3 regions of the Nitratireductor aquibiodomus genome follow, and region 2 is predicted to be linked to each of the others. Evidence: predicted binding sites of a transcription regulator. Region 2 holds the regulator's gene; each other region holds the start of a gene.
What was found. The regulator PhoB, encoded in region 2, activates phosphate uptake and scavenging genes when phosphate is short. The targets are predictions, from matches to a motif close to TGTCATNNANCTGTCAT.
Positions count from the first base shown of each region.

Region 1 (2,263 bases), 930 kb from region 2:
AAGAACGAGCGTGGCCGAGCGGTCGGGATATTCCTGTGAGCCTTGAGCAAAATTCTCCAGCCCGATCAGGTGTTCCGGATCGGCGGAAAAGACGAAATGCGCATCGGCTGGCGTGTTGGCGATGGGCGCGCCGGTGTGGAAGGCGAGCCAGGCGCACACGGCATCGTCGTCCGCCAGAATCGGATCGAGCCAGATGGGCGTGTCCTGATCGCAAAGGGCCAGCGCAACGGCGGCAGCCTCCGGCGTCAGCGGTGCGGGCGGTCTTGCAAGCGCTACGCCCTTGTGGATCGTGCCGGGTTCGGCCATGGCCTGCATCACCGCGCGAAAGATCGTCTGGGCGTCGAAAACCGGGTTCTGGAAACCGCCCTCGATGGCGATGGAATCTAGCGTCATCAGTCCTCTCCGCGAACCATGGTGAAGAAATCGACCTTGGTCGCCGCCGTTTCGGCGCGACGGGTCGCGTCCGCTTCGATGCGGCGGGCGCGCAGCGGCGCGAGGATCTTTTCCTCGATGCGGGCTTCAAGGTCGGGTTTCTGGCGCAGCGCGTCGATGAGGGCGGCAACCCGCACCTTCATCTTCTCGCGGCCGAGCGCATAGGCATGGCCAACCTCGCCGCCGGGCAGCTTGACCGTGGCGCGCGTGACGGTGACTTCGCCGAAGTTGAACGGCGCGCCGCCGCCGCCCATCCGGCCGCGAACGGTCACGAGGCCGGTTTCAGGTCCGCGCAGCGTTTCAGCCTCGTCGGGCAGCCCGGCTTCGTTCCAGAGCCGCATCAGGTCGCTTCCATTGGCCATGGCGAGCACCGCCATCGCCTCGCGTCGCCGTTCGGTGACCGCCTGTCTTTCCTGTCGTGAGACCATGATGTCTCCTTCCTCGTTCGTTAATTTGTCTATTGTTCTAGACAACCAAACATATTATGGGTTTTGCCTAGCGGGTGTCCATGACGCGTTGATGACAAGGCCGGCAGGGGAAGCAGAAAAGTGGTGCAGGTGAAGAAAGCGGTGATCGAGCGGCGCAGCGGCGTTGCGCTCTGGCGGCAGATTGCCGACCGCATGCGGCGTGAGATTGGCGAAGCGGCACTTGGCGGCGATGGCCGCATGCCGCCCGAAACGGCGCTTGCGGAGCGTTTCGGCGTCAACCGGCATACGGTGCGCACGGCGATCGCCGCACTCGTGCAAGAGGGCGTGCTGCGGGCCGAGCAGGGGCGCGGCACCTTCGTGGAAGGGCGCAAGCGGCTGGCCTACCCCATTCGCAGCCGCACGCGCTTTTCCGAAGGGCTGGCCGGGCAGTCGCGCGGGCTGGCCGCCGATCTGCTCGACCACGCCACGGAGAATGCAGCAGCGGACGTGGCAAAGGCACTGCACCTTTCCCCCGGTGCGCCGGTGATCCGGCTTGAGACGCTTTCGCATGCCGATGGCAGGCCCGTGTCGCGCGCGCGAAGCTGGTTCGATGCTGAGCGCTTTGCGGGCATGGCCGAGGCCTTCGCACAGACACGCTCGATCACGGCTTCGTTTCGGGAACTCGGCCTTGCCGACTATCTGCGCCACAGCACCGTCGTAACGGCCAGACACGCGGAAGCGGGCGACCTGAAAGACCTGCGGCTTTCGCCCGGCGCAATCGTTCTCGTGACCATCGCCATCAATGTGGATACGCGAGGGAAGCCGGTGCACTACTCCGAGACCCGCTTTGCCGCCGACAGGATCGAACTGCATATTCCTGGTTCCGAAGCCCAATAGCCTTTCACCTGAAGCTCACCGTGAAGTGACCGTAGCGCGAGGTGGTTTGCGTTGATTTGCACCGCCTTAACGTGCTCTATCGCCGCGTGTTTCAACCACGGGCAACAATGGGGTTTCTCTTGCGCGCACTGCTTTTTTCGACGGCATTTCTGGCGATTGGCGCGGTTGCGGCCGCCGCCGACACCGCAAAGCCCGATCCCGCGAACTGGGATGCGGTTCTGGAGGATGCGCGTGGCGAAACGGTCTATTTCAACGCCTGGGGCGGCTCGCAGAACATCAACGACTACATCGGATGGGCAGGCGATGAACTGAAAGAACGCTTCGGCGTCACGCTCAAGCACGTAAAGCTTGAGGATACGGCAAGCGCCGTGGCCACGGTGGTGGCGGAGAAGGCCGCTGGCCGCGACGGAAATGGAACGGTCGATCTCATCTGGATCAATGGCGAGAATTTCGCCGCCATGAAAGAGCAGGCCCTGATCCTCTCGCCGGGCTGGGCCGAAAAACTGCCGAACTGGACCTTTGTGGAT
Region 1 is NZ_FNSL01000001.1:3,000,578-3,002,840, forward strand. It holds gene phnH (phosphonate C-P lyase system protein PhnH) at 1-393, opposite strand, end outside; gene phnG (phosphonate C-P lyase system protein PhnG) at 393-860, opposite strand; gene phnF (phosphonate metabolism transcriptional regulator PhnF) at 984-1,736, shown strand; gene BLW55_RS14320 (ABC transporter substrate-binding protein) at 1,844-2,263, shown strand, end outside.
Region 1: phnF (phosphonate metabolism transcriptional regulator PhnF) is a predicted target of PhoB. The motif match lies at 941-957, and genes of this name have one in related genera.

Region 2 (2,263 bases):
CATCCGCGATATGGGCGATCTCTCCGGTGCGATGACCCGCGCCTCAACCAATGCCCTGCTCAACTCCGACACTGCGCTCGCGCAGCGTGTCATCTCCGACGACACGATCATGGATGCCAAGCAGCGCGATCTCGACGAGCGCGCGATCACGCTGATCGCCAAGCGCCAGCCGATGGCGCAGGATCTGCGCAGCGTTGTGGGCGCCATTCGCATGGCAGCCGACCTGGAGCGTATTGGCGATCTCGCCAAGAACATCGCCAAGCGCGTGAGCGCGGTCGGGCAGAGCGCCACGCCGCGCACGCTCGCCCATTCCATCGATGCGATGGCAGGTCTGGTGCTGCATCAGGTCAATGCGGTGGTCGAGCACTATGTGAAGCGCGATGCCGAAGCGCTGATCCGGTTGCGCGACGAGGATGAGAAGATCGACATCCAGTATACGTCGGTGTTTCGCGAACTGCTGACCTACATGATGGAGGATCCGCGCAACATAACGTCGTGCACGCATCTTCTGTTCTGCGCCAAGAATCTCGAACGCATCGGCGATCACGTGACGAATATCGCCGAAAATGCCTATTATGTGGTGACGGGGGAACAGCTTCCGGTCCAGCGGCCGAAGCTCGATGAAACACAGATGACGGTCGATGCGGATGCGTAGTCGGCCGTAGCAATGCCCTAGGAGAATGCCTTCCATGATTGCCCCCAAGGTCATGGTCGTTGAAGACGACGAACCGCTCTGCGTCCTGCTGAAATACAATCTGGAGGCCGAGGGTTATCAGGTAGAGATGATTTCGCGCGGCGATGAAGCCGAGGTGCGCCTGCAGGAAAATGTTCCGGATCTGCTCGTTCTGGACTGGATGGTCCCGGCTGTGTCGGGTATCGAACTTTGTCGCCGGCTTCGCATGCGCCCGGAAACCGAGCGCCTGCCGATCATCATGCTCACCGCGCGCGGTGAGGAAAGCGATCGCGTGCGCGGACTTTCCACCGGGGCCGACGATTATCTCGTGAAGCCCTTTTCGACGCCGGAGTTCGTGGCGCGTGTCCGCGCGCTCCTGCGCCGGGCCAAGCCGGAAGTGCTGTCAACGGTTCTCTCCGTCGGCGACATTGTGCTCGACCGGGAATCGCACCGCGTTTACCGGCGCAAGAATGAGATCCGTCTCGGACCGACAGAGTTCCGCCTTCTGGAATTCATGATGCAGCATCCCGGCCGCGTTTTCTCGCGCAGCCAGCTGCTCGACAATGTCTGGGGTGAAACGATCTATATCGACGAGCGCACGGTTGACGTTCATGTGGGCCGGTTGCGCAAGGCCGTGAATCAGGGCCGGCTTCCCGACGTGATCCGCACCATTCGCGGCGCCGGCTACGCTATCCGTGAAGCCTGAGACAGACCGACACAAAAACCCCGGCGCGGTTGCCGGGGTTTTCATATGCTGTTGCAGTCGGTCCGGTCACTTCATAAGCGTGCTCGCGGGCCTGCCATGTTCGTTCCGAGCAACCGCAAAGCTCGTCACCGGCTCAAGGGTGGCCGTCAGCTTGCCGTCGTCCGTAATGTCCCATTCCAGAACCGCGTCGTCGTAGACGAGCGCCGGATCAACGTAGACACATGTCGCCATAACCTGCGGAGCCTCATTTTCGAGCTCGCGCATCGAGAGAGGCCTTTCCGCCTCGCACTCCTCGAACGTCTCATAGACAGGCGTGGGGGCGGGCAGTTCGCGGCATTCGGCCACGTTGCCGGAGCAGCCGACAATCAGAAGAAGCGCAGCGATGTGTTCCATGGCGTTCTCCTTTCACTGTCTCCCCGAAGCGGAAGCCATGGATGGTCCGCCTCGCCGGGTGCCGCATTCGTTTACGTTGCGTCCCTTTGTTTAGCCGCGTCTCCTCAGCAGTCCCATGATCAGGGAAATGGCAAGAAGAGCGAGGAAAATATAGAACAGAATCTGCGCTATCCCCGCTGATGCACCAGCAATCCCGCCAAAACCGAGCGCGCCGGCGATGAGCGCCACGACCAGAAATATAAGTGCCCAGTAAAGCATGCTGTCTCTCCGTTTAGTTATGGATGCTAAACGCCTGCGCACGGAGATTGGTTCCCGGCCGAAAGAAAACCGGCAAAATAAAAGGCCGCCCGTGGAGGGCGGCCCTTAGCAAGCGGTGAAGCCAGCACTCAATCAGGCGGCGGCGCGTGCCTGGTGATCGAAGAACAGCGCCTGACTGATCAGCGCCTTGACCATTTCAGGACTGAACGGCTTGGTTACCAGGAAAGTCGGCT
Region 2 is NZ_FNSL01000001.1:2,071,119-2,073,381, reverse strand. It holds gene phoU (phosphate signaling complex protein PhoU) at 1-655, shown strand, start outside; gene phoB (phosphate regulon transcriptional regulator PhoB) at 693-1,379, shown strand; gene BLW55_RS09840 (hypothetical protein) at 1,446-1,772, opposite strand; gene BLW55_RS09835 (DUF1328 domain-containing protein) at 1,863-2,030, opposite strand; gene BLW55_RS09830 (response regulator) at 2,163-2,263, opposite strand, start outside.

Region 3 (2,263 bases), 1.1 Mb from region 2:
CAGAACATTGCCGATCTGAAGGCGCAGATTGCCGCCAACGAAAAGGGCGTGGCGGAACTGCGCAAGATGATCGACCAGTTCGGCCTGGACGTGGTGCAGGCCTATATGGGCCATGTGCAGGACAATGCGGCGGAAGCCGTGCGCCGCGTGCTCGAACGCCTGCCGGACGCGTCGGAATATGAATATCCGACCGACACGGGCCAGGTGATCAAGGTGAAGATCACCGTCGACCGCGAAAAGCGCGAGGCGACCGTCGACTTCACCGGCACGTCGAATGTTCAGAAGAACAATTTCAACGCGCCCGAACCGGTGACCCGCGCGGCCGTGCTCTATGCCTTCCGCGTGATGGTGGAAGGGCAGATCCCGATGAATGCGGGCTGCCTGCGGCCAATCAACATCGTGATCCCGGAAGACTGCATGCTGCGCCCCTCCTATCCGGCGGCGGTCGTGGCCGGCAATGTGGAGACGTCGCAGCACGTCACCAATGCGCTGTTCGGCGCGATGAAGGCCATCGCCAACAGCCAGGGCACGATGAACAATCTGACCTTCGGCAATGAAGAGTATCAGTATTACGAGACCATCTGCTCCGGCTCTCCGGCCGGTCGCATGAATGACGGTCGCGGCTTTGATGGCGCATCGGGCGTTCATGTCCACATGACCAATTCGCGCCTGACGGACCCGGAAATCCTGGAGTTGCGTTTCCCGGTTCTGCTTGAGGACTTCCACATCCGCGAAGGCTCCGGCGGCAAGGGCAAGTGGAGCGCCGGCGACGGCACGCGCCGCACCATCCGCTTCCTGAAGACCATGGAATGCGCCATTCTCTCCTCCCACCGCAGCGGGCCGCCACGCGGCGTTGAGGGCGGCGGCGATGGCGAGATGGGCAAGACCGAAGTGCGCCGCAAGGACGGTCATGTCGAGACGCTCAAGGGCTGCGACCAGACGGTGATCGAGGCCGGTGAAGCGGTGATCGTGACCACGCCCACCGCCGGTGGGTTCGGCGCGGCGTAAAGCACTCAGGACTGCGGGCGGGGAGCATGCTTCTCCGCCCGCATTGTCACTGGAGCCCCTATTCGGGGCCAGGCGCCGCTGAACGGGCGGCGCGCGCAGCCAAACCTGCACCCCGCCTTTAACAGCCCCGTCACACTCGGTCATTCAGCGTTCACGCGCCTGTCATGGAAGCGCAGTAGCCCCTCAGGGAAAGATTGAGGGGAGAGACCCATGACAGATCTTTCAGCCGGCACCGGCCTTTCCACCCGCCGCCATCTCGGCAAAGCGGTCTATCAGAACAGGGCCACCACGCGCGCTGGCCTTTCCGAACGCCTCTTCGCCCTTCTTTTCTCGGGCCTCGTCTATCCGCAGATCTGGGAAGACCCGGACGTGGATATCGCGGCGATGGAACTCGATGAGAGCCACCGCATCGTCACCATCGCGTCGGGCGGCTGCAATGTGCTGGCCTATCTCACCTGCCAGCCGGCGAAGATCGATGCCGTGGACCTGAACGCCGCGCATGTAGCGCTCAACCGGCTGAAGCTCACCGCCTTCAAGACGCTGCCCGCCCATGGCGACCTGCTGCGCTTCTTCGGCACAACCAACCAGCGCAGCAACAGCGAGGCCTATCGCCGCTTCATCGCGCCAGCGCTCGACGCCCAGTCGCGTCGGCACTGGGAAAGCCGCGGGCCGCTTGGCCGCAGGCGCATCGACGCCTTCACGCGCAATTTCTACCGCAAGGGCCTGCTCGGCTTCTTCATCGCCACGGGCCACACAGTCGCAAAGTTCTATGGCGTGAACCCCACCGACATCATGAAGTCGCGCTCGCTTCGCGATCAGCGCATCTTCTTCGATGAGCAGTTACGCCCGCTGTTCGACCGTGGACTTGTGCGCTGGGCGACCTCGCGCAAGGCATCGCTGTTTGGCCTCGGCATTCCGCCGGCACAGTATGACTCGCTGATCACAGCGGGTGACGGCACCATGGCGGACGTTCTGTCGAGCCGGCTTGAAAAGCTTGCCTGCCATTTCCCGCTGAAGGAAAACTATTTCGCCTGGCAGGCCTTCGCCCGCCATTACCCCGCACAGGGCGAAGCCACCCTGCCCGCCTATCTGGAGCGCAGGAATTTCGACACGATCCGCTCTGCGGCGGACAATGTTACGGTGCACCACGCAAACCTGATGGACGTGCTGGGCAACAAGCCCGCGCAGAGCGTAGACCGCTATGTGCTGCTCGACGCGCAGGACTGGATGAACGACGATCAGCTCAACGCGCTGT
Region 3 is NZ_FNSL01000001.1:956,236-958,498, forward strand. It holds gene BLW55_RS04525 (hydantoinase B/oxoprolinase family protein) at 1-1,008, shown strand, start outside; gene BLW55_RS04530 (BtaA family protein) at 1,219-2,263, shown strand, end outside.
Region 3: BLW55_RS04530 (BtaA family protein) is a predicted target of PhoB. The motif match lies at 1,169-1,185, and genes of this name have one in related genera.